DNA from 4 places in the Tatumella citrea genome. Region 1 is predicted to be linked to each of the others. Evidence: predicted binding sites of a transcription regulator. Region 1 holds the regulator's gene; each other region holds the start of a gene.
The links. Region 1 encodes CRP, which controls carbon source genes, mostly activating them, when cyclic AMP is high. Its sites were predicted from a motif close to ATGTGANNNNNNTCACAT; they were not measured.

Region 1 (8,200 bases):
ATTTTCAGCAATAAATGGAGAGCAGGATAGACCAGAATAAGGCCACCAATACCAAAGGCCACCATGAGCAGCATTACCTGCATGCCCAGCATAATGCCAAGCATCAGCGGAAATGACCGGACAAAACCAAAATTGGCGCCGGATGCAGTAAGTAACATATTATTAGGGCCTGGTGTTATTGCTGCGACCCAAAGAAAGCCAAGTAACGAGAGAAATAATCCCATTTCCATGCGTGACACCATTCCTGTCTCAGGATTAAATTAACCTTTGAAACTATACAGTGAGTTATGGATCAGACAAGACCCGACAGTATGAAAATTTGTCGTAACGCAGCGGAGGAATTCACACCTATTCCTCAGTTGAAAAACCCTCATGTTCAGACTCTCCTGCCAAGGATCCTGCGGCGTATTGTGCGGATAAAACCTTACTGGCAGCGGCTGGAATTACCTGATGGTGATTTTGTCGATCTTGCCTGGAGCGAAAATCCGCAACATGCTCTGCATAAATCGCGGGCTGTTATTTTTCACGGACTTGAGGGCAGCGTTAACAGCCCATATGCCCACGGTTTACTGTCAGCATTTCAGAAGCGCGGCTGGCTCGGGGTGGTAATGCATTTCCGTGGCTGCAGCGGTGAATCCAATCGTCGAAAACAGAACTACCATTCCGGAGATTTTGCTGATGCCAGCTATTTCTTGCGCTGGATGAAACAGACCATGGGAAATGTTCCGACCGCAGCAACCGGCTTTTCTCTGGGCGGTAATATGTTGGCCTGCATGATGGGTTCCCAGGGGCGTGACTGCCTGCTGGACGCTGGTGTCATTGTCTCCGCTCCGTTGATGCTGGAACCTTGCAGTTCAAAGCTTGAACAGGGATTTTCACGCTTTTATCAGTTTTACCTGCTGACACAAATGAAGAAGAACGTTCGCCGGAAACTTAAAGCCTATCCCGGGTTGCTGGATATCACTGCCGAAAGACTGAATAAAATTCACCGGTTACGCGAATTTGATGATGAAATTACGTCAAAAAACCATGGTTTTATTGATGCAACCGACTACTATCGCCGCGCAAGTGGCATGCCATTATTATCTGGTGTTGAAAAACCGATGCTCATCATTCATGCAGAGGATGATCCTTTCATGGTGCCTGACGTGATACCGAATCCTGAACATTTATCACCGAGCATCACCTATCAGTTATCTCGTTATGGCGGGCATGTTGGATTTGTCGGAGGCTCTCTGACTCGTCCGGTGATGTGGCTGGAACAGCGCATTCCGCAATGGCTTTCTACCTGGCTGGATAAATAACCGTGATCATTCCCTGGCAACAAATCGCCCCTGAAACGCTGGATAACCTGATAGAGTCTTTTGTACTCAGAGAGGGCACAGATTATGGCGAGTATGAGCGAACTCTTGATGAAAAGACGGCGGATATCCGCCAGCAACTCAGTGCAGGACAAATTGTCGTCGTCTGGTCAGAATTACATGAATCTGTCACTCTGATGCCTGCCCGTGATTTCAGAGCTGAGTAACAACTTCCATACCCCTGACAGATGACACACGCCGCTATACATGCTAACAATGCTGTCAGCCTTATTGGTTCAGGGAGCAAATTTTCATGTCAGCCAGACACCCAATTATCGCTGTGACCGGATCCAGTGGGGCCGGAACGACAACGACCAGCCTTGCCTTTCGTAAAATATTCCAGCAACTAAACATCCATGCCGCTGAACTGGAAGGTGATAGTTTTCACCGCTACAGCCGGCCGGAAATGGATGTTGCTATCCGTAAAGCCCGCGATTTGGGACGACATATCAGTTATTTCGGGCCTGAAGCAAACGACTTCTCGTTGCTGGAGCAAACCTTTACCGAATACGGGCTGCAGGGTACCGGCCGTTCACGAAAATATCTGCATACCTATGATGAAGCTGTGCCCTGGAAGCAGGTTCCCGGAACATTTACGCCCTGGCAGCCACTGGCGGATAACACGGATGTGTTGTTCTATGAAGGTTTGCACGGCGGGATTGTTACTGATCAGCATAACGTTGCCGATAAAGTGGATCTGATGGTGGGTGTGGTACCTATCGTCAACCTGGAGTGGATTCAGAAGCTGGTCAGGGATATGCGTGAACGCAGTCATTCCAGAGAAGCAGTCATGGATTCTGTGGTGCGTTCAATGGATGATTATATTAATTACATCACTCCGCAGTTCTCACGCACTCACATTAATTTCCAACGCGTTCCGACGGTCGATACTTCGAATCCTTTTGCCGCCAAAACTATCCCGTCACTCGATGAAAGTTTTGTCGTGATTCATTTCCGTGGTCTGGAAGAAATTAACTATCCCTATTTACTGGCCATGATTCAGGGGTCGTTTATTTCACATATCAATACATTAGTGGTGCCTGGCGGGAAAATGGGGCTGGCGATGGAGCTGATTATGACGCCCCTGGTAAAACGACTGATGGAAGAACGCAGTTTCAACTAAGGCCACGGATCCCCAAGAGGCATCCGTGACCGCCTTGTCAGCGATTAATCACTTCAAAGCTATGGGTAATATTCACGCCTTTACCCAGCATTAATGAAACGGAACAATACTTTTCTGCAGACAGCGTGACTGCCCGTTCAACGACGTTATCTGAAAGATTATGACCGCTGACAACAAAATGCAGATTAATATGAGTAAATAAGCGGGGTGCTTCTTCGCGACGTTCCGAAGTCAGTTTCACCTCACAATCAGTCACCTCATGGCGGCCTTTTTGCAGGATAGAGACTACGTCAATAGCGCTGCAACTTCCGGTCGCCATCAGAACCATTTCCATCGGACTTGGGGCTTTATCGCCTGAGTTACCGTCCATCAGAACCTGGTGCCCGGACGCAGACTCCCCGATAAAGTTTAGCCCTTCGACCCATTTCACACGTGCCTGCATTATGCTCACTCTCAATTGCTAAAATTTCCGCCAGATTACTCCTTCAGAGTATAAACAGCAATCGGCCCCAAATGACAAAAGTCAGACAAGACAACAGGAGACAGTTTCGTCAGGGTATGCTACAAACAAAGGGGTAGAGTTTTTTTACCCGATGACAACTATGGCTAAACGAGCAGGATCATCAGAACGGAGCCTGACTGATTATCGTAAATGCCAGCCGAAAATGCCCTATGATTTCAGCGCCCCACAGGAGCTTACCCCCTGTGTTTCCGGCACGATTACAACAGAGGATAGAAGAGAATGGTTCTTGGTAAACCACAAACAGACCCTACATTAGAATGGTTCCTGTCCCATTGTCATATTCACAAATACCCCTCCAAAAGCACACTTATCCATCAGGGTGAGAAAGCGGAAACCCTCTACTATATTGTTAAGGGTTCCGTCGCAGTTCTGATTAAAGATGAAGAAGGAAAGGAGATGATCCTCTCTTATCTGAATCAGGGTGATTTTATTGGAGAGTTGGGATTATTTGAGGAAGGTCAGGAACGTAGCGCCTGGGTTCGTGCCAAAGTGGCATGTGAGGTTGCTGAAATTTCATATAAGAAATTTCGCCAGCTTATCCAGGTGAATCCCGAGATTCTGATGCGCTTGTCATCTCAGATGGCCCGGCGCCTGCAGGTCACTTCTGAGAAAGTGGGCAACCTTGCCTTCCTTGATGTGACTGGACGTATCGCTCAGACACTGCTTAACCTGGCACGCCAGCCGGATGCAATGACTCACCCGGATGGAATGCAGATTAAAATTACCCGTCAGGAAATTGGCCAGATTGTTGGCTGTTCCCGCGAGACAGTAGGACGAATTCTTAAGATGCTGGAAGACCAGAATCTTATCTCAGCACATGGGAAAACAATCGTCGTCTACGGTACCCGTTAATTTGTGATATGCACGGCAGGTCCCTGCCGTGTTCCGTTTTATTGTCTACCTGCGGTTGTATCTGATGTGGCGCAGAATTATTTATCATCCGGAAGTTAATTACGCACTGCGCCAAACGCTGGTCCTCTGCCTCCCTGTTGCAATTGGCTGGTTGGCTGGCGATCTGCAAAAAGGGCTGCTTTTCTCGCTGGTTCCCGCATGCTGTAATCTTTCCGGGCTGGATACCCCACACCGTCATTTTTTTAAGCGCATCATTATCGGCGGCTCTCTGTTTGCCTTCAGCAGCTACCTGTTGCAATGGTTACTGCAACATAATGTGCCGCTGCCATTTATTGTCGGGATTTTACCCCTGCTGATTGGAGTCTGTGGCGAAATCAGCCCGTTACATGGCCGTCTGTTGCCGGGTGCATTGATCGCCATGACTTTTACGCTTAGCCTGGCCGGAAGAATGCCGGTATGGGGCCCGCCATTGCTGTATGGCGGCGGAACATTATGGTACGGCCTGTTTAACTGGTATTGGTTCAGACTGTCAAAAGATCAGCCTCTGCGCGAAACGCTTAGCCTGTTGTACCGGGCCCTGGCCAACTATTGTGAAGCGAAATATGCACTGCTAAGCAGCAATGATTACGACAAATCGCTACCCGCACTGCTGAATTATCAGCAAAAAGTCGTCGATCTGATAAATACTGGTTATCAGCAAATTCATATGCTGTCGGCAGAAAAAAACAGTCGCGAACGCTATCTGATCCGGACATTTATGATGGCCGAAGACCTGCAGGAGCATATTTCCGTCACTCTCAGCCAGAGCGAAGATGTCAGAGAGCTGGTAGAAAAAAGCCAGTCAGCGGAAGTGATTAAGCGCAATGCCGATCTGGTGGCTGAGCAGTTAAGAAAAACTGCCGACAACATTCTGTATCACCAGATACCTGGCAAGTTTTCGATGAAAGACTCCCTGGATGAGCTACAAAATATCGCCCGGCAGTTCCCTGACAATCCTGTCGGACAATTTTACCATTATCACTTCAGTAAAATCGCCAAAGTGCTGCAGTCGGGTATGCCGCTGTATCGTCGCGATATTATGGCAGATACTCAACGCCGCTTGCCTTTCCTGTCAGCTTTACGCAGCTATTTGTCGTTAAAATCCACGGCTTTGCGCACTGCGGGGCGTTTCTCGGTCATGCTGATGGCAGCCAGCATGTTGGCCCTGTCGCTGAATATGCCAAAACCCTACTGGGTGCTCATGACCATAATACTGGTTAGTCAGAATGGCTATACCGCAACCCGGGTACGGATTCAGCACCGTGCTCTTGGCACATTTGCCGGGCTTATTATTGCGGCTTTATCACTGAAGCTATCCACTCCGGAACCCGTTATCCTGATAACGATGCTGGTCATTACACTTTTCAGCTATCTGTTCTCCCGCCAGTATTACGGATGGGCAACCATTGGCTTTACCGTAACAGCAGTATACAGCCTGCAGCTATTATCGTTGAATGGGGTCAATTTCCTGGTTCCGCGTTTGCTGGATACACTGCTGGGCTGTCTGATAGCTTTTGCCGGCATGCTATGGCTTTGGCCCCAATGGCAAAGTGCTTTATTACGTAAAAATGCTCAGGATGTCCTTGAGACTTATCAGAAGGCCTTACAGATTCTGCTTGGACCAGAACAGACTGCCGATGTGCTGGAAAATATCAGGATCAAAGCTAACCAACGACATAATGCGCTGTTTAACTCTCTGAATCAGGCGATGCAGGAACCAGGTTTCGATAACGAATATCTGAGTGAAATGCGTCTGTGGGTGACCCATAGCCAGTTTATCGTTGAGCATATCAATGTACTGACTACACTCGCCCGTGAACACACTATGTTGACTCCTGACCTGGCACAACGCTATCTGGAATCCTGTGAAATAGCTCTGCAACAATGCCAGCAACGGTTACGCTACCAGAATGATGAAGATCACAGTAATTTTGTCATGGATGCTCCGGACAAAATACCCTTAGGTCCGGTGACTATTATGGAAAGGCAATTGGATCAGATTTTAAGTCATCTGAAGGTAATGAGGACTATTTCGTCAATTGTCTGGCGCCAACGTCCCCGTCACGGTCAGTGGCTAACGATTAAAAAAACGGACCATAAACATAACAGTGATGGCAGCCCAAAGGCCGCCACCAAAGATTAGCTTAGGCAAACAGCTTCTCTGCTGCTTTTGCCAGACGAGCCATACCTTCACGAATATCCTGTTCAGGGATGACAAGGGACGGTGCGAAACGAATAACTCCGGTGCCAGCAGTCAGAATCATTACACCTTCGTCAGCGGCAGCATGTAACAAATCACGGGCTTTCGCCTGATACTCATCTTTCAGTGCCGCGCCAATCAGCAAGCCTTTGCCACGTATTTCGCTAAAAATAGAGAAACGTTGATTAATTTTCTCAATTTCTTCAACAAACCACTGACGACGCTGCTCAATACCTTCCAGCACTTCGGGCGTGTTAATGATATCCAGTGCCGTTTCAGCAATCGCACAGGCCAGAGGGTTGCCCCCGTAGGTCGTACCGTGGGTACCCGGAGACATTGCCGAAGCAATCTCTTCAGTGGTCAGCATAGCACTGACAGGGAATCCGCCACCCAGTGCTTTGGCTGTGGTCAGAATATCAGGAGTCACACCATAGTGTTCATAAGCGAAGAGTTTTCCACTACGGCCCATTCCACTTTGCACTTCGTCCAGTACCAGCAATGCCTTGTATTGGTCACAGAGCTCGCGTAATCCCTGCATAAACTCAGGTGTGGCCGGGGTAATCCCCCCCTCGCCCTGAATAGGTTCGAGCACGACCGCACAGGTATGATCATCAATTACCGCTTTCACGGCATCCAGGTCATTGAACGGGACATGCACGATATCTGCTGGTTTAGGTCCAAAACCATCAGAATACTTAGGCTGCCCGCCTACCGAAACCGTAAACAAAGTACGACCGTGAAAAGCGTTATGGAACGCGATAATTTTAGTTTTATAAGGGCTGTGGCGTACTGACGAATAGTAACGTGCCAGTTTAAACGCCGCTTCATTCGCTTCAGCACCAGAATTGGCAAAAAAGACCCGCTCAGCAAACGTTGCAGCAATCAGCTTACTTGCCAGTCGCAACGCTGGTTCATTGGTAAAGACATTACTGGTATGCCACAGAGTCTCACCCTGAGTTTTCAGTGTTTCAACCAATGCCGGGTGACAGTGGCCTAATGCTGTAACCGCAATCCCACCGGAGAAATCAACATACTCTTTCCCCTGCTGATCCCACACCCGACTGCCTTTACCTTTGACAGGAACAAACCGGGCTGGCGCATAAACAGGCAAAATCACCTGATCGAACGTTTCCCGGTTTACTGCCATTGTCTCTTTTGCCATTGAATATCCCGCCTGATTGTCGTGTCTGTTAAATTAAATAACCAGTCAAAAAATATGCATAAAAAATCAAACAAAGGCAAACATTAACCAGCCTGATTAACGAAGTTTTTCAATAATTCTACACCCTGTTCACTCATGATGCTTTCAGGATGGAACTGAACTCCTTCAACTGGCAAAGTTTTGTGCCTGATTCCCATGATTTCATCAAACTGATGATTGTTTTCGCTCCAGGCAGTGATCTCCAGGCAATCCGGCAATGTTTCTGCCTCCGCAACCAATGAGTGATAGCGGGTGACAGTCAGTGGATTATTTAGTTGTCTGAACACTCCACGACCATCATGACGAATCACTGAGGTTTTACCATGCATAGGCTGTCGGGCACGAACAACATGGCCACCAAACGCCATCGCAATGGCCTGATGCCCCAGGCAGACGCCTAGAATAGGAATTTTTCCGGCAAAGTGACGTATTGCAGCCACCGAGATACCCGCCTGCTCAGGCGTACAGGGCCCGGGAGATATCACCAGATGAGTCACTGGTAGCGCCTCAATATCAGCAAGTGTTATTGCGTCGTTACGCTCCACCCGTACGGTTACCCCCGCCATACTAAAATACTGACAGAGGTTCCAGGTGAATGAATCATAGTTGTCGATAAGAAGTAACATGGCTGGCCTTTCCTGACCGTGAATCACCCAGAGTCTCACCGGGCTTGTGATCTTTTTCCGGCATTTTTTGATTCAGGGGCAGGTCATTATTTCTTAATGCAGAGAACCAGTGAGATTAACCGCTAATCTCACTGGCTGATGGCAATTCAGGGTAAGATTTTCGCAGAAATAATCGTCACTGGTTTTGACGGAACGTTCTGGTAAGGACCAACGTTTGAGGTGGCAACCTGTGAAATGCTGTCTGCAACATCCATACCTTTGATCACTTTGCCAAA
Region 2 (8,200 bases), 720 kb from region 1:
CTGTCGAAGGTATTACTGACACCCGCGCCCTGCAGGAAACCGGGCTGACAGCAGAACAGGCCGAAGAGATGTACCGCTATCTGGCGATAGCCAACTATGAAGACCGTTTTGTCGTGCCTTCCGGTCATCGCGAACTGGCTCGCGAGGCGTTTCCTGAACGTAACGGCTGTGGTTTCAGTTTTGGCGATGGCTGCCACGGCAGCGATTCACATTTCAACCTGTTTAACAGTCGCCGCATCGATGCCATCGATGTTTCGGATAAAGCAGGAGGTCAGTGATGTCAGCATTAAAACTGATCGCTATCCTGCTTGAATATCCTTCTCAGACGCTCTGGGATGCCGCAGATGAAATCCTGGCGCTGACAGTAGCCGACTATCCCGAACTGTCCCCGTTTGTCCAGGGTTACCTGCAGGCTCCGCTGCTGGATCGCCAGCAGGAATGGTGTGAGACATTTGATCGCGGCAGGGCCACCTCCCTGTTGCTGTTTGAACATGTCCATGCTGAATCCCGTGACCGGGGACAGGCGATGGTCGATCTTCTGGCACAATATCAGGCTGCAGGTCTTGAAGCGGATAGCCGGGAACTGCCTGACTATCTGCCCGTTTATCTGGAGTATTTATCGCTTTGTTCTGAAAGTGAAAGCCGTCAGGGATTACGGGATATTGCGGAAATTCTGGCATTACTTGGTGGCCGTCTGGCCCAACGTGGCAGTGAATTCAGGCCATTATTCGACATGCTGCTGGGGCTGGCAGACAGTCCGCTGCGCAGTGCCAGCGTGCTGGAAAAAATTGCGGGGGAATCCCGGGATGATACCCCTCAGGCAATGGATGCGCTCTGGGAGGAGGAACAGGTGAAATTTATCGAAGATCCTGCGTGCAAACAGGCCGCTGAACAGCAATACCGACAGCGTTTCAGCCAGCAGGTTACCCCACAATATCTGGATTTATCCGCAGGAGGTCGAAAATGATGAGCTGGCTGAATACGTTTCTGTTCGACCTTTACCCTTACCTGTGCGGCACCGTATTTCTGGTAGGTAGCTGGCTCCGTTATGACTACGGCCAGTACAGCTGGCGAGCGGCCTCCAGCCAGATGCTGGATAAAGAAGGTATGACCCTGGCATCAAACCTGTTTCATATCGGAATTCTTGGTATTTTATTTGGCCATCTGTTTGGACTACTGACCCCACACTGGGTATATGAACCATTCCTGTCGATTGCCGCCAAACAAAAACTGGCCATGCTGGCTGGAGGAGTTTGCGGAATAATGACCCTGACCGGCGGCGGAATGCTGCTAAAGCGTCGTCTGTATAATCCACGCATCCGCGCCACCTCGACCCGGGCCGATATCCTGATCCTCAGCTTACTGCTGATTCAGGCATGTCTGGGGCTGATAACTATTCTGTTCTCTGCACAGCATATGGACGGGCACGAGATGATGAAACTGGTGGGCTGGGCACAATCGGTGGTGACTTTTCGCGGAAATGCGGCAGCCAGCCTGCAAGGGGTCGATTTCATTTACCGGATACACCTGGTACTGGGAATGACTCTGTTCCTGCTGTTCCCGTTTACCCGACTGGTACATATCTGGAGCGCACCAGTTGAGTATCTGACACGGAGATATCAGCTGGTACGTTCGCGTCGTTAAACCGGAGCCAGAGGCACTGTCCGTCTCCTCTGGCTCTGCTCTGTGCAACGGAAAGGGATGCCGGCTACAGGGTATCCCCCAAAAATAACCGGTATCCCAGATCTATACACAGTTCCTCAGCAGCGGAATCGCTCTTGTCTTCCAGTCTGTTTAACAGTTGCCTGGTAGCAACCTGCCCGATAGCTAATCTTGGAGTGATAACACTGGCAATTTTTTGCTGATTTGCATGACCAATATCCAGTCCGTGGAACCCGGCTATCGCGATTTGCTGCGGAACTGCGATTTTCAGGGCCTGACATTCCAGTAAAACCCCCACGGCCAGGTCATCATTAGTACAGAACACCGCGTCGGTTTGCGGGAACTTCTGCATAATCTGTCCGAACATTTTCTGTCCGAGAGCCATCGAAGATATCTCTTTTGGCACAATATGCCGCCCTTCCATTCCCCGGCTTTGCAGGGCCTGTTCAACCCCCCGGTAGCGGCTGATGTCTCGCGGGTCATCCATCGAACCCAGGAAAACAATATGCTGCCGCCCCCGGGCAATCAGTTGTTCAGTCATATCAAAGGCTGCCTGCTGGTTATTAAAACCGACCTGCAAATCCAGCGCTCCGGGACCAATTTCCATCAGTTCTGCCACCGGAACACCGGAGGCACGAATGCTGCTAAGTGCTGGCTGGCTGTGTTGCCTGCCGGTCAGGATCAACGCATCGATATGGTATGACAGTAGTGTGATAATTTTTTGCTGTTCAGTCAGGGGGTCATAATCATGGCTGGCAATAATGGTCTGATAATTATGCTCTTCGGCCACCTGCTGAATACCATCGAGTACATCAGCAAAGATCTGATTGCGAAACGAAGGAATAATCACTCCCAGGGTCCGGCTACGGGCCCCGGCTAAAATATCCGGTAACCGGTTAGGAATATAGTCATGCTGACGCATAACTTCATCAATGGCCCGACGGCTACGTTCCGACACATTTTCCGGTCCACGCATATAACGGCTGACCGTCATTTTGGTCAGTCCGGCGAGGTCCGCAATATCCTGCAAAGACATCCTGTTCCGTTTCATCGCTATTCCTTTTACTTTGCATCACCTTTCAGCAACCGACGAGTGACCAAATTCCCTGAAGGGACTTTCAGGAAAAACACCAACCCTACAGAAACCAGCAATGCAATGGCCATAAAAGTGTAAGAAGCCCCCGGACCACCGGTCAGACCATTAAGATAGCCCACCAGCCAGGCTCCGGCAAAAGCTCCCAGCGCCCCGCAACAGTTAATTAACCCGATAGAAATCCCCGCCACATTTTTTGGCAGCAATTCAGGAATCAACGCAAAAAACGGTCCATACGGGGCATACATACAAGCAGCAGCCAGTACCAGCAAGCCATAGGAAAACCAGAATGAGTAGCTCCCAAGTAACCAGGACCCAAAAAAAGTAACTGACGCAATCAGCAATAATGGCCAGATAAAAAGCCGACGCAGCCCGGTTTTATCTGACAGCCATGAAATCACCAGCATAGTAATAATCGCGGCCAGATACGGAACTGCGGCCAGCCAGCCTACCCGGACAATGTCCATTGATGCAGCGCTACGCAGTATCGATGGCATCCACATCATAAAACCATACACTCCGATGCTCCACAGAGCGTGTAACAGGCACAGTACCACCACATTGCGGGAACGCAGGGCCTGCGGCACATTGCGCATCGGTGGTATTGCCTGCTGCTCTTCAGCCATTGCACTGGCCAGTTGCTGCTTTTCTGTTTCTGTCAGCCAGCTCACCTGCTCCGGTTTGTCCCGGACAATAAACCACCAGAAGATGGCCCAGATTAAGGCAGGCACACCCTCGAAAATAAACATTTCCCGCCAGCCAAAAGCATTGATCAGATATCCGGAAACAATAGACATCCATAACACCGTGACCGGGTTACCTAATACCAGAAAGGTATTAGCCCGTGAACGTTCCTGACGGGTGAACCAGTTGCTGATGTAAATCAGCATCGCTGGCATCACTGCGGCTTCAACAACACCCAGAACAAAGCGGATCACCATCAGAGCCGGAATATTGCTGATAAGTCCGGTCGCAGCGGCACAAAATCCCCACAACAGCAGGCTGGTAAACACCAGTTTACGGACACTGCGTTTCACTGCATAAATTGCCCCGGGCACCTGAAAAATGAAGTAGCCGAGAAAGAACAGTGCTCCAATCAGAGAGGAGGTGCCACGGCTAATTCCAAGATCTGCTTCAATCCCAGAGGCAGCAGCAAAGCCGTAGTTGGCCCGATCCAGATATGCCAGGCTGTAAGTAATAAAAATCACCGGCATTAAATACCACCAGCGTTTCACCGGCAGTTTTCTGCTTGTATTCATGGGGGAACATCCTGTGTGTGCCGAAGGGGCAACCAGTAAGATATCTTCAGGGCAAACTCTGATTCCGTCTGCCCCTGTATTTTATACTGAGGCCAGCATTCCGCCGTCGACAAATAAGACATGACCGTTAACGAAATCCGAGGCCTGAGCTGACAGAAATACCGCAGCACCCATCAGTTCTTCAGGTTTTCCCCAGCGAGCGGCTGGAGTCCGGCGACACAGCCAGTCAGAAAATTGCTTATCGTTTACCAGAGCTGCCGTCATTTCTGAATCAAAATAGCCGGGAGCAATCGCGTTGACCTGAATGTTATAGCGTGCCAGTTCGACACACATCCCTTTGGTCAGCATTTTCACCGCACCTTTTGAGGCAGCGTAAGGCGTAATATTATCGCGTCCTAATTCGCTCTGCATTGAGCAAATATTAATAATTTTCCCGCGCTTGCGGGTCATCATTTTTCGGGCAACCTGCTGTGAAACAAGAAATACTGACTTCTGATTGACGTCAATAATCCTGTCCCACTGATCCACCGGAAACTCCGTGAAAGGAGCACGATACTGGATTCCGGCATTGTTAATTAAAATATCCAACGGGCCGGTTTCGGTTTCAATACGTTCAATCGCGGCGGTGACTGCGGCAGGATCGGTGACATCAAAAGCACTGGCGCTGGCCCGGATTCCTAACGTCTGTAATTCTGCGACCGCGCTTTCACAACGTTGCAGGTCGCGTCCGTTAATAATCACTTCTGCACCGTGCTCGCCCAACCCACGCGCCATCAACAATCCCAGTCCTTGTGTTGACCCGGTAATCAGTGCCCGTTTGCCGGTTAAATCGAATAATTTACTCATCAGAGAATCTCATTTCATCAACTGTTACGCGTAACTTTACTCGCCTTCTGGCTACGCATGAAAGAGGATGACTGTTTTTTTTGGCCCTTTATTTACAATGTGTGATCTTTGTCAGATTTATCCACGACATGATTTTTCTTTCAGCGAAACACTGGAGCTTAAGTATTGTTCGCCGCAATGACTGCACAGTGGTTATCATTATGCTCAACAAACCGTTGGTATTTTTTCATAAAGCAAACTTCACCGGATCATTTGTGACAAATACTGAATATAAAAATGACAAATAAACGCCAGGACAATGATTATTTATGACAGATATTCTGCGCCTCAAGTTTTTAAATTAGCGTCTAAAAGGCTCCACATAACGCTTTGCTAAAACTGTAATATTCTTATTTTCAGATAATTCTACCTGGCCTGCTGGAACAAGGGGTAAATAACTGACATAATCAAACGATATTATTATTACCAGGAGAGAAACTCTACTCAATAAAATATACCGTGAGTCGGATGTCATCACTGACAGCGCCAGGAAATGTCTCACACGGGCACCAATACCAATATCACCGGTACATGGATTTCACATAAAAATCAACACTGTAAAAAAAATGTGGTGCTATATGAATAACAAGGAAGTCATTCGGTCAATTGCTATTGTTGATACCTGTAATTATACCTGTATCGCAATTAAAACCTTATGCAGATACATTTCTGATAATATATCAGTTCAGGAGTTCTCCTCTGTCGATGAGCTGCTTAATCACCCGTCAGCGGGCAGTTTTGAATTCGTCTTCTATGATACCCTCACGACCCACTCGATAGTCATTGACCCGGAAAGCGATATTTTAAGAATTAAACAAAGCTTGCCGGAATGTAAAGTCTGTCTGCTTTCTGTACTGCATCAGTTTATGAGTATCAAAAATGCCGATTTTGAGCTGGATAAACGATTATCTCTGGATGACTTCAGCTTCTTCATCCGCATACTTTGCCGTAACAACAGCGAAAAATGTAAAAGAAATTATAGTGTTATATTTGAAAATCGGCTCAATCTCAACAAAGAGCAGGTTTCTCTGCTACGTGCCTATCTCTACAACCTGAACACTAAAAATATTGCAGAGCTGCTTAACTGTAATCTGCGTAAAGTCTACTTTTACCGTGAAGGTGCCATAAAAAAAGGTGCAGAGCAGACACAATTCTTTCGTTCAATTGGCCGTTTAATTAATCCCTGAAACTACCGACTCAGTCCTGGAGCGCCACCAGAGTGCTCCAGGGGCTGCAACAAAAAACCGACTCTGGCGAACAGAGACCACGACAGATTTCAGGTTACATTAAAGTGACATGCCGGCTATTTTTGAAGTAACCTGTTAATACGCTGGCGGCATTTTGCTGCAGCTATTCCGTTAAGGTTGCCTGGATCTCCGGTATGAAAAACCAGCGTATTACCCTGCATGATATCGCCTCTCTGGCCGGAGTGACTCCAATGACGGTCAGCCGTTATCTGCGTACACCAGAAAAAGTTACCACTGAAACATCACAGCGAATTGCTGCGGTCATCAAAGAGTTGGGTTACCTGCCTGATCAGGACAACCCGCAAATTGCCAGCCAGACCACAGCGCGTATTGGTGTGTTAATCCCGTCATTTCATAACCAGATCTTTCCGGGACTACTGGCTGGTATTGAATCCGTTATCGGTAATACCGGCTTCAAAACAGTGGTGGTAAGTTACGATTACGATGCTGACAGGGAAGAGGAACAAATAGCCGCACTACTGGCAATGCAGGTCAAAGGGCTCATTCTCTCTGAATCTACACATACGGTACGTGCCGAAAAATACCTGAAAGCTGCCACAATCCCGGTCGCAGAAGTCATGGGCAATCAGTATCAGCCGGGGCGGATCTGTGTCGGATTTGATAATCATCAGGCCGGCTTTGATATGACCCAACTGCTGCTTAGCCGCGGCAGACAGAACATTATCTATTTTGGCTCGATGTCCGATTTACGGGATCAGCAACGTTTTGCCGGGTATTGTGCGGCCATGCAGCAGGCCGGGCGCCCGTCGGGACAAATCACACCCAACAAAATATCATCAGTATCTATCGGTAACGGCATGATGGCCCTCGCCCGCCATAAGTATCCCGACGTTGACGGTATCCTCTGTACAAACGACGATTTAGCGGTGGGTGTGCTACAGGAGTGTTTGCAGTCAGGAGTGAAAGTCCCACAACAGCTAAGTATTGCTGGTTTTCACGGGTTGGAAATTGGCCAGGTTACGCCGTTAAAACTGGCGAGCGTTATCACCCCACGTTTCGAAATAGGCAAAGCCGTGGCTGAAATTATGCTGCAGAAAATTGCCGGACAATCCCCGGAAATCCATTTAGATCTCCACTACCAGCTTTCGGCCGGAGAAACACTCTGAGCTTTTCCCGACCTTATCCCTGTCAGATCCCTGCCTGGTTCACGAACCTTGTAACACACTTTCTTAACATGCCCTTACGTGACCCTGATCCCACACTGTCAGTGCAAAAACACGTTTTATAGCTCCTGATAAGCACAGTTCGCAGCGCGTAACTGCACCCGCAGGGTTCTGCTTTGCGTCAACTGACAAAACAGAAAGGGGATATATCATGCAAAAATCACAGCCGGGAACCCGCTGGTTTCGGATTATTGTGCCGATCCTGATAGCCTGCATCATGTCGTTTATGGATCGGGTAAATATCAGTTTCGCATTGCCGGGCGGTATGGAGCAGGATCTGCTGATGTCCAGCCAGATGGCCGGGGTAGTTAGCGGTATTTTCTTTATTGGTTATCTGTTTTTGCAGGTTCCTGGTGGGCATATCGCAGTACGTGGCAGTGGTAAACGTTTTATTGCCTGGTCGCTTGTTGCCTGGGCCGTTGTTTCTGTCGCTACCGGGTTTGTGACTCATCAGTACCAGCTGTTGATTTTACGTTTTGCACTGGGGGTCTCTGAAGGTGGGATGTTGCCGGTAGTTCTGACAATGGTCAGCAACTGGTTTCCTGAAAAAGAGCTGGGGCGTGCTAATGCATTTGTCATGATGTTCGCCCCGCTTGGCGGAATGATTACCGCCCCTGTCTCCGGATGGATTATTGCACTGCTAGACTGGCGCTGGTTATTTATTATCGAAGGATTACTGTCGGTAGTGGTTCTGGCAGTCTGGTGGCTGATGGTCAGTGACCGCCCTGAAGATGCCCGTTGGCTGCCGGCAGCAGAACGGGAATATCTGCTGCGCGAAATGGCCCGTGACAAGGCCGAGCGGAGCAAACTCCCTCCGATCAGTCATGCTCCCCTGCAAGAGGTTTTCCATAACCCGGGCCTGATGAAGTT
Region 3 (8,200 bases), 820 kb from region 1:
AAGCGACTGAAAGGTCAAAATCGCCGGAAGCCAGGCAAAATAGCATCCCGCAGGCCACCATGCCTGACATCGACATCGCCAGTCCCAGGCCTTTCATATTAATAAACGTGGCAAAGTTCGGTACAAAAATGGCGCAGACAACAAACAACAATGCAAACACCACCAGCATGCCAAAATTGTTCCATAGCCGGTTCAGGCGTTGCCCGGAAGACGCTGCCAGCGGTGCGGTGGCAGAAGGGGTTGAAGTTGAATTAGTCATAGTTAACTCCTGGTTTCAGGCAACAGCCGGTTGTCCGGAAGCCACCGGCATCGCCAGGCTTAACGCCTGAGGTTCGGTAGCCTGATCATGGGAAAGTTCTCCGGCAATGGCACCTTCACGCATCACGATAATACGATCAGCCAGTCCTAACACTTCCGGCAGGTCACTGGAGGCAAACAGCACGGCGACGCCCTGCGAGGCAAGTTGATAGATCAGCTGATAAATTTCATGTTTGGCTCCCACATCGATACCGCGGGTAGGCTCATCCAGTAACATCACTTTGATATGGTTCTCAGATAACCAACGGCCGAGAATAGCTTTCTGCTGATTTCCGCCAGAGAGCCGGGCTATTTGCTGCTCGCCGGTGGGTGTCTTGATTTTTAAACCGCGGATATGCTGCCCGGCATTCTGCAGCTCCCACCGGTTATCCACCAGCCAACCGGCTGACAAATGCTCCCGCCTTGCGCTGATATTGATATTTTCATTGACCGAGTGAACAGGAATAATGCCGTCAGCTTTTCTGTCTTCAGGGCATAACAGAATGCCGGAGCGAATAGCGTCAATGGGTTGCGACAGCCGGAGCTTTACCCCTTCAAGCCACACTTCCCCGGAAAGTATTTTGCTGGCCCCGAATAACCCTTTCAGTAATTCAGTTCGTCCGGCGCCGACCAGTCCAAACAGTCCGACAATTTCTCCGGATCGGACTTCCAGGGAAACCGGTTGTTTTACCCCGGCGGCATGGAATTTGTTCAGCCTCAACAAAGTTTCACCAGTGGGGCGCGGCTGGTAACCATAGATATCACCAATATCGCGGCCAACCATCGCCTGTACCAGTTGCTCGTGGCTAAGGCTGTTCATATCATCAAAAGTGCAGACGTAACGGCCATCTTTAAACACGGTCACAGCATCACTTAAGGCAAAGATTTCCTCCATCCGGTGGGAGACATACAAAACCACTTTGCCCTGTGCCCGCAGCTGGCGAAGCACACGAAACAGGTGTTCAGTTTCGCGGGCAGACAGCGAACTGGTCGGTTCATCGAAAGCAATCACCTTCGCATCACGCGCCAGCGCTTTGGCAATTTCCACCATCTGCCATTGCCCAAGAGAGAGGTATTTAAGTGGAGTTTCCGGGTCCAGCGTCATCCCCAGAGCGTTCAGTTGCTGTTGTGCCTTTTGTCGTAACAGCTTTTTATTCAGCAATCCCCCACGCCGCGGTAACTGACCCAGGAATATATTCTCGGCAACCGTAAGCTCAGGGACGAGATGTAACTCCTGATAAATGATGGCAATCCCCGCCTGCAATGCTTCGGTGGTATTACTGAAGGCTACTGGCTTGCCCTGCAAAATCAGAGTGCCTTCGGTGGGTGTATAGCTGCCGCTAAGGATTTTCAGCAACGTCGATTTTCCGGCGCCATTTTCTCCCATCAATGCATGAATCTGCCCCTGCTCACAGCGAAAGGAGATATCCTGCAGTGCTTTGACCCCGGGAAAACTTTTGCCAATTCCCTGAAATGCCAGGGGGGCGGAGGATGTAATCATGACAACGCTCGCTCACAGTAGATGACAGAAATTCCTGTTCCGGTCCCCGGCACCAGGCTGCGGGGACCGGTGCAGAGGCTTACATCAGTCCCTTTTTCTTCAGTTCCTGTTTAAAGTTGTCGCGAGTGATCAGTACCACATCGGTCACTTCGGTAAAGGCCGCAGGCTGCTGACCTTTCGTCACCCAGTTGTATAACATCTGGCTGCTTTTATAGCCGTGGATGTCCGGACTCGGGAGTAAGGAACCGTAGAAACCGGTGGCTTTAGACTTGGAGAGTTCACTGACAGCATCAACTCCGTTAATACCAATCCCAATCACATCTGCTGCTTTAAAACCCTGGCCCTCGGTCGCCCGGACACCGCCCAGCACCGTGTTGTCATTCATACCTACGATCAACCAGTGCTTAACCTGCGGATGCTGAACCAGCAGTGAGTTGCCGGCATCCAGTGCTCCGGGGATATCATTCGATTTGGTCGGAATCTGGTAAATCTGTGCGGCCGGGAAACCTGCAGCTTTCAGGGCATCCATCGAACCGGTCGTCCGGCGGCGGGCTGTATCGAGCTCATCGGCGGTAATCACCATCACTGCGGTATCTTTGGCATCCCACTGACGTTTCTGCATCTCTTTATAGAGTTCCTGGCCCTGGCGCTCACCAATTTTGGTAGCCGCCATCATCACCAGGGGAACTGTCGTCATTGGCTGACCCTTTGCATTGACGAACTGGTCATCCACAGCAATAACTTTTATATCATAGCTACGAGCTTTCGCCATGATGGCAGCCCCGAGTTTTGGGTCCGGAGTACAGATGACAAAGCCTTTGGCGCCACTGGCGGCCAGACTATCAATAGCATTCAGAGTCTTTTCTCCGTCGGGCACCGCAATTTTTATGACATCAAAGCCCATATCTTTACCGGCTTTATCAGCAAATGCCCATTCGGTCTGAAACCAGGGTTCTTCCGGTTGTTTGACCAGAAAACCCAGTTTCAGGTTCTCTGCCAACGCCGAATGGGACATCACAGCGGCCAGGCCAAGCGCAGCTAACAGTTGGGTATATTTACGCATCATTCTCTCCGGCAATGTTCACAATGTCGGGTGGCAGAACAATGGACTTCAGCAGTTACGCCTGGCCGAATGGTCACTCCCCCCGGTAAAATCAGGGTTAGTTTTATCCTTGTTTACATCAGGAAAGGGAGAGCGAAATCACACCGCTCAATGACAGTTAATTTATCCATATATACAGCTAAATTAACCTTTGAGTAACATTTGAAGTTGATCACAATTTCGGTCATTAAGCGGATAAAAATTAGAAATATGACCATATTTTGTGGATTTTACTGCAACTGGCGGAGGGAAGAAGCAAACATTCAAATCGCTATGTATAGCGATTTTTTACCGGTTCAGCAGGCAATCCGTTGCCGCTGCAGACAATCAACTTAACCGGCGTACCGGGGCATTTTTCTGACGGCTCCACCAGTAAGTCAGCAGGCGCTGTAAGCTGATAAAGACAAACAGCAAAATTCCGATAGCAATCTTGGTCCACCAGGAGCTCAGGGTGCCGTCGAAATTAATCCAGGTCTGAATCAGGCCCTGAATCAGTACGCCGAACAGAGTACCTAACACAGTGCCGACTCCGCCGGATAATAATGTTCCGCCAATCACCACTGACGCTATCGAATCCAGTTCAACTCCGACACCCGCCAGTGCATAGCCCGCAGAGGTATAAACCGAGAAAACAATCCCGGCCAGTACCGCCAGGGTGGTGGATAGCATATACACCCGCAGAGTCGTCGCTCTGACCGATACCCCCATCAGCCGGGCAGAAGTCAGGTTTCCGCCAATGGCATACACCTGGTTACCAAAGCGACTGCGGTGAGCCAGCAGGATCCCCCCTGCTACCACCACCAGCATAATGACGGCCAGCAGACTCAGGCGACCTCCTCCGGGTATTTTCCAGCTCAGTGAGGACAACGTGGTATATAAGGGATCGTCAATGGGAATCGAGTTTTCAGAGATCAGATAACTGCAGCCGCGCAACAGAAACATCCCGGCCAGCGTAATGATAAACGCAGGGATCTTTAGCGCATCAATCAGCCAGCCCATCAGTGCCCCGAACGCTGCTCCGGCTGCCAGAATAATGGCAAATGCCAGCCACGGATCCATATGATACTGAGTGATCATCCGTGCAATAAAAACCCCGGTAAAAGCGATCACCGCCCCCACCGACAGATCGATACCCCCTGAGAGGATCACGAAAGTCATACCCACCGCGATGATCCCGAGAAAAGCGTTATCGGTCAGTATATTGCAGATAACCCTTGTGGTGGCAAACGCCGGATACTGACTCAGACAAAACAGGTAGCCAGCGATAAATACCACCAGGGTGATCATTAAAGGTAAATAGCGTTTAATCATCAGCGTTCTCTCCGGGTAAACAGCGCCAGAAACCGCGGAGACTGCAACAGCAGTACCGCCATAACCACCAGGGCTTTCACCACCTGATTCAGTTCCGGCTGGAATCCTGACAGCAAAATACCGGTATTCATCGCCTGAATGATCAGAGCCCCTACCAGCGACAGAAACAGATTAAACCGCCCGCCCGCCAGTGCAGTACCGCCAATCACTACCGCCAGAATGGCATCCAGCTCCAGCCACAGACCGGCATTGTTAGCATCTGCGGCACGGATATCCGCCGCGACGATAATTCCGGCCACCGCCGCACACAATCCGCTGATCACATAAGCCACTATGACGATTACCGCGCCATTTACTCCGGCGTTACGGGCTGCCCGCAGGTTGATCCCTGTAGCTTCAAGGAACAACCCGAGCGCAGTTTTACGCACCAGCAGCCCGGTCAGTAAAGCGATCAGTAAGGTGATCCATACCGGTACTGGCAGCCCTGCCAGTGATCCTGATCCCAGCCAGGCCAGCGACGGATTATCAAATGTGACGATCTGTCCCTGGGTGATCAACTGTGCAATACCACGCCCGGCGACCATCAGGATCAGTGTCGCGACAAACGGCTGTATTTTGAGAATAGCCACCAGAATGCCGTTCCACAGGCCGCAAACCACACCGCTAAGCAACGCGACACCAATCACTACTGGCAGTGAGTGGCCCGCGACCATCATGCTGACAGCGGTAGCCCCGGAGATAGCCATCACCGCGCCTACCGACAAATCGATACCCCCGGTCGCGATCACCAGAGTCATCCCCAGAGACAGAATGGCTACCGGAGCTGCACGGTTGAGAATATCTATCGGGCTGCCGAACAACCGGCCCTCACGAATTTGTACAGAAAAAAAATTATCCGACACCAGGCTGTCAATAATCAGCACCAGTATCAGAGCGAGGATCTGTGGAATCCCCGGTGGCCAGCGCCGTTTACGTTTTTCCGTTATTACAACGGTTTCAGGGATCTCAGCCATTCTGACCTCCTCCGTCGGCAATCGCAGTCATGATCGTCGCTACTGATAATCGCTCCAGTGGGATCTCCGCCACCTGCCGGTGATCACGCAAAATAATCACACGGTCGGCATAGCCCACCAGTTCCTCCAGCTCGGACGAAATCACCAGTAACGCCAGTCCATCGGCACACAATGATTCAATCAGTCGGATAATTTCCGCATGAGCGCCAATATCAATACCGCGGGTTGGTTCGTCGAGAATAAGAAACTGTGGACGGGTCACCAGCCAGCGCGACAGCAATACTTTTTGCTGATTGCCGCCCGACAGCAGCTCCACCGGCTGTTCAGCATCCGGAGTACGAATCCCCAGGCTTTTAATCAACCGTTCCGCAATTTCTGTCTGTTGATGACGGGAGAGCGGTCTGAGCCAGCCGCGTTGTGCCTGAAGTGCCAGAATGATGTTTTCTCTGACTGAAGCGGCACCAATGATACCGTCGGTTTTGCGGTCTTCAGGACAGAATCCGATCCCTGCCCGGGAAGCCCGTGCCGGAGTGCGGATATTTTGTGATTCGCCACGGATCAAGGCAGTCCCCTGATCGGCACGGCGGATACCGAACAGTACTTCTGCTGTCTCGGTACGGCCAGAACCCAGCAATCCGGCCAGCCCGACAATTTCACCGGGGCGGACAGCCAGATCGAACGGTTCAATATCTCCTTTACGTCCGTACTGGCTGAAACTGACTACCGGATTTTCACTGTGCAGAGTCCGGCCCTGGCGTTGTAACGAGGTGCTGAGCAGCTCCCTGCCCAACATCAGTTTGATCAACTCCAGTTGCGGCAGCGTGGCAGTATCCCGCGTAGCCACATAACGTCCGTTACGTAACACCGTGATCCGATCGGTAATACGGTAGACCTGATCAAGGAAATGGGTCACAAAGATCAGGCTCATTCCCCTGGCTTTCAGCCTCTCCATCAGGGTGAACAGCATTTCTACTTCGCTGGTATCCAGGCTGGCGGTAGGCTCATCCAGAATCAGTATTTGTCCCGACAGATCAACCGCCCGGCAGATAGCTATAATCTGCTGCATCGCCACCGAAAATACGCCCAGCGGAGCGGTAACATCCAGTTCAAAACCATATTCCCGCAGCAACTCGTTGGCTTTGCGGTTGAGGGTGCGTCGGTCGATCAACCCAAAACGCCGGGGTTCACGCCCCATAAACAGGTTATCGGCCACCGACATATTTGGCAGCAAATTCACTTCCTGATAAACCGTACCTATGCCGGATTCCTGCGCCTGAGCCGTACTGCGCGGGTTAATTTCCCGGCCATTGAGCATTATGCTGCCCTGATCACGGGTATATACCCCCGTCAGCACTTTAATCAGTGTCGATTTTCCTGCACCGTTTTCACCCAGCAGCGCCATGATTTCGCCTTTCCTGAGAGAAAATGACACATCATCCAGCGCCTTGACGCCAGGAAAGCGCTTACTGATATTTTGCAAAGTCAGTAAGCCGGTGTCCTGTGACAGCTCCATAGGGTTCTCCTCTGGCAGCAGACCGCCTGTGACCAGGCGGCCCGGCGGTTAGTAGCCCATACCCTGTTTTTTCGCTAACTGCGCGTTGGCGTCAGCCGGTAAATACAGTCGGGAGTCTGTGCGGATGATTTTTGGCGGGAGAGTGCCGTCTTTTTTATATTTTTCCAGCGCATCGAATGCCGGACCAGCCATATCCGGAGTCAGCTCTACGTTGGCATTGGCTTCACCTTTCAGCATGGCGGTATAGATATCCGGCACACCGTCGATCGATCCGGTCAGGATATCGCTACCAGGCTTCAGGCCGGCTTCTTTAATCGCCTGGATGGCACCGATGGCCATATCGTCATTATGAGCAAACACCATGCAGATATTTTTGCCGTTGTTCTCAGCTTTGATAAAGCTTTCCATCACCTGTTTACCCCCACTGCGGGTAAAGTCACCGGACTGAGAACGGATAATTTTAATGTTCGGATGGTCGGCAATCGCCTCAGCAAATCCTTTCTTACGATCGATAGCTACGCTGGCACCGACAGTGCCCTGCAGTTCAACCACATTACATTGCTTACCGGCTTCATGTTTTACCAGCCAGTCACCAATCAGTCGTCCCTCCAGCACGTTATCAGCGGTGACTACCGACATGTATAACGACGGATCTTTTACGGTAATCGCCCTGTCGAGCAGGAATACCGGAATGCCTGCATCTTTAGCTTCCCGCAATACCGGCTCCCAGCCGGTCTGCACTACCGGGGCGATAAAAATGGCATCGACTCCCTGAGCGATAAAAGAACGCACTGCTTTAATCTGATTTTCCTGCTTCTGCTGACCGTCAGCAATTTTCAGGGTAATACCGTGTTTCTCTGCTTCACGTTTTGCAACGGTGGTTTCTGCTGCCCGCCAGCCGGATTCTGAACCTACCTGAGAAAAACCAACGGTCAGGTTCTGAGCCATAGCTGCCGACGTGAAGGCTGCGGAGATGGCTGTTGCCAGTAAAATACGTTTCCACATAAGACACCTCTTGCTTGTAGGGTAGAGTTTTTTATAGGTATTTATTCGCAACCTGCCGTAGCAGAAAAATCGTTGCGTAGAGCAAATATAGATAAGGATCTGTTCAGCAAATCGCGCCAGCTCACACTTCTGATGACCTCAGCAAAATCGTCCATATCTACAGCCACGGAGTCATACCGCTTTTTCTGCCAGCCCCCTACTGTTTCCCCATGTACTACCTGACCGGAGTTTGATTATGTCTGTAACACTGGGGCTCGATTTTGGCAGTGATTCTGTCCGTGCACTGGCGGTGGATTGTGAAAATGGCAAAGAACTTGCCGAAGGTGTGGCCTGGTATTCCCGCTGGAAGCACGGGGAATTTTGCGATGCAACGGTGAACCAGTTTCGCCACCATCCGCGTGATTATCTGGAAGCTATGGAAAGTGCTCTGCAACAGACCCTGGGCAGGCTGAGCGACC
Region 4 (8,200 bases), 330 kb from region 1:
CCAGCCGGAACTGTATAACCGTTGTACCCCCTGAAACAGCAACCGGTGAGTTTCACCACCTACCCACAGCATGCCTTTGTAGCGCAACAGGTTATCTGCAAAGCGCAGCAGCAGCGACTCCATCACTGCCGAAACGGCCTCAAGCTCCAGCGGGTAATCGAGAGTGATGGTCAGCGATCTGACTCTGTCCGGTGCGTCTGGTACAAAACGGTACTGTGTTGTCGGAGCACTGGCAGGTTCCAGCATAAATCCCCGTAAATCGAACAGTGAGCGGATATCTGTATCACCATTCACCACCCGGACAATCGGAGCGCGGGCATTGATCCGGTGCAGACGTTCTGTCAGGGCTGTGGTGTCAGGAGCAATATCGGTTTTACTCAGCAGTATGCGATCGGCATAACCTATCTGCGACTGAGCCACGCTGTGCTTATCCAGTTGCTGCATGGCGTGAACTGCGTCGACCAGAGTAATCACACCATCCAGCTGATATTCTTCAGCCAGCCGTGGATGGCTGAAAAAAGTGCGGATCACCGGACCCGGGTCTGCCATGCCCGTGGATTCTATGATCAGCCGGTCGAAACTTAAGGAGCCCGACTGGCGCGAATCGAGCAGTTCAAGCAATGTACTTTCCAGCTCACTGGCGCGGCTGCAACAGATACAACCATTCGCCAGAGTCGTGATTTGGCTGGCACGATCACCGATGATTTGCCGGTCGATATCCGCTTCGGCAAATTCATTCTCAATAACGGCAATCCGCATTCCGTGTTCGGTCTGCAGAATGGTGTTCAGCAGAGTCGTTTTACCCGCCCCGAGAAAACCACTCAGCAAAGTGACTGTTACCGGTGTCATTCGTTATTCTCCGTCAGCAGCAGCGCATTCCACCTTTTCCATCTCCGCCATAGCGGGCCTGCTGGCGTTCACGAAAGAACTCCTCATAGCTCATCACCGGCTGATCCGGATGGTTAATCCGCATATGCTCTGCGTAGTTGTCATAATCCGGCAGGCCAACCAGCATGCGCGCGGCCTGACCCAGATATTTTGATGCCGAACCGGCCTTTCCAAACATAATGGCTCCTGTCGATACAGGGCTGCCCTTTATGGCAGCCCTGGTGTCTTTTTAGTGGCCGGCAGAGGTTTTCACCCCGCCTTCCGGCACTGGCACATAAGGGGTTTCTTTATCTGTGCGCTGTGGGTTTTTGCCCGCTTCGCGCCAGATTTTTATCCCGTATATCAGGATACTGTAGACCACAATCAGGAACAGGATACTCAGCACCGCGTTGGTGTAGTTATTCACCACAATATGCTGCATATTGCTGATCTGCTCCTGAGTCAGATTACTGCCGGTATCAATTCGCGCCTGATAAGTTCTCGCCATATAGAAAAAACCTTCCATTTGCGGATTGGTGCTGAACAGTTTCAGGCCTAATGCCCAGGTGGTACAGATAATCAGCCACACTGCAGGGACCAGCGGAACCCAGATATAGCGGGTACGTTTCATTTTAATCAATACCACTGTACCCAGTGTCAGTGCCACTGCGGCCAGCATCTGGTTAGAGATACCGAACAACGGCCACAGGCTTTTGACTCCGCCCAGCGGATCGACCACTCCCTGATACAGCAGATAGCCCCACAACCCGACACAACCCGCAGTACCGACGATGGAAGCCGGTAATGAATTGGTTTTTTTCAGGAACGGTACGAAATTACCCAGCAAATCCTGCAGCATAAAGCGTCCGGAACGAGTACCGGCATCCAGTGCGGTCAGAATAAACAGTGCTTCGAACAGAATACCGAAGTGATACCAGAACCCCATATCGGCCAGTGGCATAATTTTATGGAATACATCGGCAATACCGACGGCCAGAGTCGGGGCTCCACCGGCACGATTCAACAGTGAAGGCTCGCCTATGTCTCTGGCGGTTTGCATAACCTGCTCCGGCGAAATCACAAAGCCCCAACTGCTGACGGTGGCTGCTGCATGAGCAGTCACATCTTTCAGCTGTGCCAGAATCATCGGAGCGTTTTCGCCACCCAGCTGATGCAGGTTAGGCATCGTGATCCCCAGTGCCGCCGGCGGCGTATTCATGGCGAAATAGAGGCCGGGTTCAATGATAGAGGCAGCGACCAGAGCCATAACAGCGACAAATGATTCCATCAGCATCGCGCCATAGCCAATAAACCGTGCATCCTTCTCATTAGCCAGCAGCTTCGGCGTGGTTCCGGAAGCGATAAGCGCATGGAAACCTGACACCGCACCACATGCAATGGTGATAAACAGGAACGGGAACAATGCGCCTTTCCACAACGGCCCGGTACCATTAATAAACGGAGTAATGGCCGGCATTTTCAGGTCCGGATTGAGGATCACAATTCCGATAGCCAGCCCGATAATAACGCCAATCTTCAGGAAGGTTGCCAGATAATCACGCGGGGCGAGGATCAGCCATACCGGCAGCAAAGCCGAGATAAATGCATAACCAATCAGCGCAAAAGTAATGGTGGTGTCTTTAAAGGTCAGTGCCGGTCCCCAGTAAGGATCGTGGGCAATTACCCCGCCAAACCAGATAGAAAGCAGCAGCAACACCAGGCCAATCAACGACACTTCCAGCACGCGGCCTGGCCGCAGATAACGCATATAAATGCCCATCAGCAACGCGATAGGAATTGTTGAACAGACCGTGAACACGCCCCACGGGCTTTCGGCCAGCGCTTTCACCACAATCAGCGCCAGTACCGCGAGGATAATAATCATGATCAGGAAACAGCCAAACAGGGCGATAGTGCCCGGTACCCGCCCCATCTCCTGTTTAATCATCTCTCCGAGCGACTCACCGTTCCGTCGCGAAGAGAGAAACAGCACCATAAAGTCCTGAACCGCCCCGGCGAGCACAACGCCGGCCAGCAGCCACAAGGTTCCCGGCAGATAGCCCATCTGGGCTGCCAGTACCGGGCCGACCAACGGGCCTGCTCCGGCAATGGCGGCGAAATGGTGGCCGAACAACACATAGCGGTTGGTCGGAACATAGTTCAGACCATCGTTATTCAGTACTGCCGGAGTTGCCCGCCCCGGGTCGAGCTGCATCACTTTTTGCGCGATATACAGACTGTAATAGCGATAAGCCACCAGATAGACCGAAACGGAGGCAACGACCAGCCACATGGCACTGATATGCTCACCACGCCGTAGTGCCAGCACGCCAAGGCAAAAGGCGCCTACGATCCCTAATATGACCCAGGGGACATGCCTGAGGATTTTGTGTTTGTCCATAGATTAACCTGCTGTTTTATATTGAATTATAGGATGACAGGGGTCACGTATTCATGACGCCGAAGACCTCGCACCGGCTCTTCCTTTACCGGTGGCTCTATCCTGACGATTTTTAGCGGCTGACGGGAAGAAAAATGGCTAAGTGGTGATATGGCGAAGAGAGCGGTTACCGGAGACATTGAACGGTTTCCGCCGCTGGCTGACATGGCGGTTTCTGTGATTCAGATCGCGCCAGCAGCGGGTGTCTGACGCCGCTGACGATATTCACAATGCTGAAAATGAAGCAGGCAAACTGCCCGTCAGGTAACTATCCGCTAACGTTAACCTGTTACAAGGCTGTCAGCGGTTTCCGAAACTTTGTTTTAAAGTGACGAAAGGGCAGCGTACTGTGCAGAATTTCTGCAGCGTTGCCGGGGCTCAAACTGTGATCCAGCGCATTACGGATGAAAATAAATTGTTAAGTAGATCACAAAATACGAACAAACAGCCCCTGATAAAGTGTGACATGCATCACACATCAATGCGGATCGGTCGCATCAAAAAGCACATTCTGTATTTTACTTCTGAATATCTGTGATTTAGATCACTAAAAACACCCCCCACCCCTATGCTCGACAGTGACTCAGATCACAAAAAATCCGCTCAATATTCGGACTGAAATCTGCGTGCTAGAGTCCGCCTGAGCAGAGCAATTCTGATGTCTGAAAAGCGTCAGATCCAAAACAAAAATTCATCGCGCTCTCTTATTTGCCAGCGCGTATCAATAAGGGGTGTTTGTATGTCCTCATCAGATATCAGGATCAAAGTCCAAAGCTTTGGTCGTTTTCTGAGTAATATGGTAATGCCAAATATCGGGGCGTTTATCGCCTGGGGTATTATCACCGCGCTGTTTATTCCTACCGGCTGGTTACCAAACGAGACGCTGGCTAAGCTGGTCGCGCCAATGATCACTTATCTGCTGCCATTACTCATCGGTTATACCGGCGGGCGGCTGGTGGGTGGCGATCGCGGTGGGGTGGTAGGTGCTATCACGACCATGGGCGTGATTGTTGGTGCAGATATGCCGATGTTCCTCGGCTCCATGATTGCCGGGCCGTTGGGTGGCTGGGCTATCCGCTCCTTTGACCGTCTGGTTGACGGGAAAATTAAAAGCGGCTTTGAAATGCTGGTCAATAACTTCTCTGCCGGCATCATCGGGATGTTACTGGCATTACTGTCGTTTATGGCCATTGGCCCACTGGTAGAAGGGTTGTCACACCTGTTGTCTGCCGGGGTCAATATCATGGTTCAGCATGACCTGCTGCCACTGACCTCTATTTTTGTTGAACCGGCAAAAATCCTGTTCCTGAATAATGCGATTAACCACGGTATTTTCTCACCACTGGGAATCCAGCAGGCCAGCCAGGTAGGCAAATCTATTTTCTTCCTGATCGAAGCCAACCCGGGTCCGGGGATGGGTGTACTGATGGCCTATATGTTCTTTGGCCGTGGTAATGCAAAACAGTCTGCGGGCGGTGCAGCCATCATCCATTTCTTCGGTGGTATCCACGAAATTTACTTCCCGTATGTACTGATGAATCCTCGCCTGTTGCTGGCAGTCATTCTCGGCGGGATGACCGGCGTGTTTACCCTGAGCGTACTGCATGGCGGGCTGATTTCTCCGGCATCTCCGGGTTCTGTGCTGGCGGTACTGGCGATGACCCCAAAAGGTGCCTACTTCGCTAATATCTCCGCAATTATTGCAGCGTTTGCCGTCTCTTTCGTTGTCTCTTCAATCCTGCTGAAAACCAGCAAAGTAAAAGAAGATGATGATATTGAAGCAGCGACCCGCCGTGTGCAGGAGATGAAAGCCAGCTCCAAAGGCCAGGCTGTGGCAGCAACTGCTGCGCCTCTGCAGGATGATCTGAGCCATGTGCGCAAAATTATTGTCGCCTGTGACGCCGGTATGGGCTCCAGTGCGATGGGCGCAGGAGTACTGAGGAAAAAAGTGAATGAAGCGGGCCTGCAGCATATTTCTGTAACCAACACCGCTATCAACAACCTGCCTGACGATGTGGATTTGGTGATTACTCACCGTGATCTGACCGAGCGGGCAATGCGTAAAGCACCTCATGCACAGCATATTTCGCTGACTAACTTCCTCGACAGCGGGCTGTATAACGACCTGACAGCACGTCTGCAACAGGCAGGGCGAAGCGCAGAGCACCGTGAAAAAGTCAGCGATACGCTGGCGGATAGTTTTGAGCCAACACCAGAGCATTTATTCAAACTGACCGCAGCCAATGTGTTCCTTGGCAACCATGCAGATAACAAAGAACAGGCCATTCGTTTCGTCGGTGAACAACTGGTGAAAGGCGGATATGTAGAGCCGGAATATGTTGCTGCCATGCTGGAACGCGAAAAACTGACCCCGACTTACCTTGGTGAGTCGATAGCGGTGCCACATGGCACGGTAGAAGCCAAAGACCGTGTACTGAAAACCGGCATCGTGTTCTGTCAGTATCCTGCCGGCGTGCTGTTTGGTGAAGAGCCGGACGATATCGCCAGGCTGGTCATCGGGATTGCCGCACGCAATAACGAACACATTCAGGTGATTACCAGCCTGACCAATGCGCTGGATGATGACAGCGTCATTGCCCGACTGGCGACCACTACCAGTGTCCAGGAAGTGCTGGATCTGCTGTCCGGTCAGCCCGGCGCGTAAATCCCGTCTTCCTCAACAGGGGGGTATTCTGCCGGTTATTTCCGGCAGTACCTCTCTGATTTTCCTGGTTGTTAAGTCAAATTACGGGACAAATTATGAAAGCATTACATTTTGGCGCCGGTAATATCGGCCGTGGCTTTATCGGTAAATTGCTGGCAGATGCCGGTATTCCGGTGACTTTTGCCGATGTTAATCAGGTGGTTGTCGATGCCCTGAATGCCCGGGGGGAATATCCGGTACATGTGGTTGGTGAGCAGTCTAAAGTTGAGATTGTCAAAGGCGTCAATGCAGTCAACAGCACCAGTGATCAGGTTATTGCACTGGTGGCAGAAGTTGATCTGCTGACGACAGCGGTAGGACCACAAATCCTGGAACGGATTGCCGGTACTATCGCCAAAGGACTGGTGCAACGTAAAGATAAGGGCAATACACAGCCGCTGAATATTATTGCCTGCGAAAATATGGTGCGCGGGACGACTCAGTTAAAAGGGCATGTACTGAATGCTCTGCCGGCGGAATATCATAGCTGGGTGGAAGAGCATGTCGGGTTTGTGGACTCTGCAGTGGACCGGATTGTACCGCCGACAGAAGCCGGCAGCAGCGACCCGCTGGAAGTCACCGTTGAGACATTCAGTGAGTGGATTGTCGATAAGACCCAGTTTAAAGGGCCACTCCCGGCAATTCCCGGCATGGAACTGACCGACAATCTGATGGCGTTCGTCGAAAGAAAACTGTTCACCCTGAATACTGGCCATGCGATTACTGCTTACCTGGGGCATCTGGCAGGCCATAAAACGATCCGTGATGCGATCCTTGATGAGAAGATCCGCCATGTGGTTGAAGGGGCGATGCAGGAAAGTGGTGAAGTGCTGATCCGCCGTTATGGTTTTGATCGTGAAAAACATGCCGCTTATATCCATAAAATTATCAGCCGCTTTGAAAACCCTTACCTGAAAGATGATGTTGAGCGGGTAGGGCGCCAGCCATTACGTAAACTGAGTGCCGGTGATCGCCTGATCAAACCAACGCTTGGCACGCTGGAATATGAATTATCTCAGGACCATCTGGTTACGGGGATTGCTGCAGCATTGCACTTCCGCAGTGAGCAGGATCCGCAATCGCAGGAACTGGCAGGTTTACTGACTAAGCAGGATGTTGCCGCGACCCTGGCCGAAATCTCCGGCCTGGATGCCGACAGCCCGGTGGTCAGGGCGGTAGTGAAGGCCTGGAACGCTATGGTATAATGGCCCCACGCTCCTCAGGGACGAAATATCAGGGCACAGCCTGGCTGTGCCCGCGCGGGTGTTATCAGGTGGTACTATTGATATGCAGGCACAAATGGAACAATCACAGGCTTTTGAGAATCGGGTGCTTGAGCGCCTGAATGCCGGGCAATCGGTAAGAAGCTTTCTGATAGCAACTGTCGAAATGCTGGCAGAAGCGGTGAATGTTCTGGTGGTTAAAGTGTTCCGCAAAGATGATTATGCGGTGAAGTATGCGGTAGAACCTCTGCTACTGGGGGATGGCCCGTTAGGTGAATTATCAGTGCGCCTGAAACTGATCTATGGCCTGGGGGTAATTAACCGCAATGAGTATGAAGACTGCGAATTGTTAATGGCGCTCCGTGAAGAACTGAATCATGACGGCAGCGAGTATCGTTTCACCGACGATGAAATTCTGGGCCCGTTTGGTGAACTCCATTGCGTTGAAGATTTACCACCTCCACCGGATTTTGTCAGCGACGATGCCGGGCTACGTACTATGCAGCAGCAACGTTATCAGCAAATTGTCCGCTCCACGATGGTCCTTTCCCTGACAGCGCTAATCGCCCATATTAGCCAGAAACCTGCCTTTAAAAAGTAACTTCTGTTGTTTATACCCGCCAGTTACCACGCCATAGCCTTATGCAGTATGAGCGATACCTGACATTATCTGCTCTGACCGTTGCAGGCTAATGCTCCCTAAGGTGAATTTCCTGACATTGCAGATTTGCAATTTTTTTTGGTCAGGAATATTACATAAAACATTGATTTGTCCGGTTAATATGTAATTTTCCCAAAATTAAGCGTGACCTATGATACAGCTCACAAACCTGAATTTTTCGCTTGAGCATAAGGCTGAAAGTTTGTACTAATGCACAACAGCGAGCGGAGTCTGGCTGAAAGTAACCCTCTTACAGCCTGGTATAAGGATATAGCACGCTGATTTCACCAGGGCAGTTCCAAACT

Region 2: idnO (gluconate 5-dehydrogenase) is a predicted target of CRP. The motif match lies at 4,960-4,977, and genes of this name have one in related genera.
Region 3: A7K98_RS17810 (arabinose ABC transporter substrate-binding protein) is a predicted target of CRP. The motif match lies at 3,061-3,078, and genes of this name have one in related genera.
Region 4: A7K98_RS02090 (PTS mannitol transporter subunit IICBA) is a predicted target of CRP. The motif match lies at 3,767-3,784, and genes of this name have one in related genera.

Annotation. Positions count from the first base shown of each region.
Region 1 covers NZ_CP015579.1:79,530-87,729, reverse strand. Annotated here, with positions in the region: gene A7K98_RS00460 (LysE family translocator) at 1-230, opposite strand, end outside; gene A7K98_RS00455 (hydrolase) at 288-1,304, shown strand; gene A7K98_RS00450 (YheU family protein) at 1,307-1,528, shown strand; gene A7K98_RS00445 (phosphoribulokinase) at 1,615-2,484, shown strand; gene A7K98_RS00440 (OsmC family protein) at 2,522-2,926, opposite strand; gene crp (cAMP-activated global transcriptional regulator CRP) at 3,227-3,859, shown strand; gene A7K98_RS00430 (YccS/YhfK family putative transporter) at 3,924-6,041, shown strand; gene argD (bifunctional acetylornithine/succinyldiaminopimelate transaminase) at 6,043-7,260, opposite strand; gene A7K98_RS00420 (anthranilate synthase component II) at 7,344-7,925, opposite strand; gene ppiA (peptidylprolyl isomerase A) at 8,072-8,200, opposite strand, start outside.
Region 2 covers NZ_CP015579.1:797,476-805,675, reverse strand. Annotated here, with positions in the region: gene narH (nitrate reductase subunit beta) at 1-278, shown strand, start outside; gene narJ (nitrate reductase molybdenum cofactor assembly chaperone) at 278-967, shown strand; gene narI (respiratory nitrate reductase subunit gamma) at 967-1,644, shown strand; gene A7K98_RS03830 (substrate-binding domain-containing protein) at 1,709-2,713, opposite strand; gene A7K98_RS03825 (MFS transporter) at 2,725-4,014, opposite strand; gene idnO (gluconate 5-dehydrogenase) at 4,096-4,860, opposite strand; gene A7K98_RS03815 (hypothetical protein) at 5,478-6,086, shown strand; gene A7K98_RS03810 (LacI family DNA-binding transcriptional regulator) at 6,281-7,273, shown strand; gene A7K98_RS03805 (MFS transporter) at 7,482-8,200, shown strand, end outside.
Region 3 covers NZ_CP015579.1:3,743,597-3,751,796, forward strand. Annotated here, with positions in the region: gene araH (L-arabinose ABC transporter permease AraH) at 1-259, opposite strand, end outside; gene araG (L-arabinose ABC transporter ATP-binding protein AraG) at 275-1,798, opposite strand; gene A7K98_RS17810 (arabinose ABC transporter substrate-binding protein) at 1,878-2,861, opposite strand; gene yjfF (galactofuranose ABC transporter, permease protein YjfF) at 3,228-4,211, opposite strand; gene ytfT (galactofuranose ABC transporter, ATP-binding protein YtfT) at 4,211-5,224, opposite strand; gene A7K98_RS17825 (sugar ABC transporter ATP-binding protein) at 5,217-6,737, opposite strand; gene ytfQ (galactofuranose ABC transporter, galactofuranose-binding protein YtfQ) at 6,786-7,742, opposite strand; gene A7K98_RS17835 (ribulokinase) at 7,978-8,200, shown strand, end outside.
Region 4 covers NZ_CP015579.1:408,311-416,510, forward strand. Annotated here, with positions in the region: gene yjiA (GTPase) at 1-849, opposite strand, end outside; gene A7K98_RS02080 (YbdD/YjiX family protein) at 863-1,066, opposite strand; gene A7K98_RS02085 (carbon starvation CstA family protein) at 1,118-3,268, opposite strand; gene A7K98_RS02090 (PTS mannitol transporter subunit IICBA) at 4,047-5,972, shown strand; gene A7K98_RS02095 (mannitol-1-phosphate 5-dehydrogenase) at 6,068-7,216, shown strand; gene mtlR (mannitol operon repressor MtlR) at 7,299-7,835, shown strand.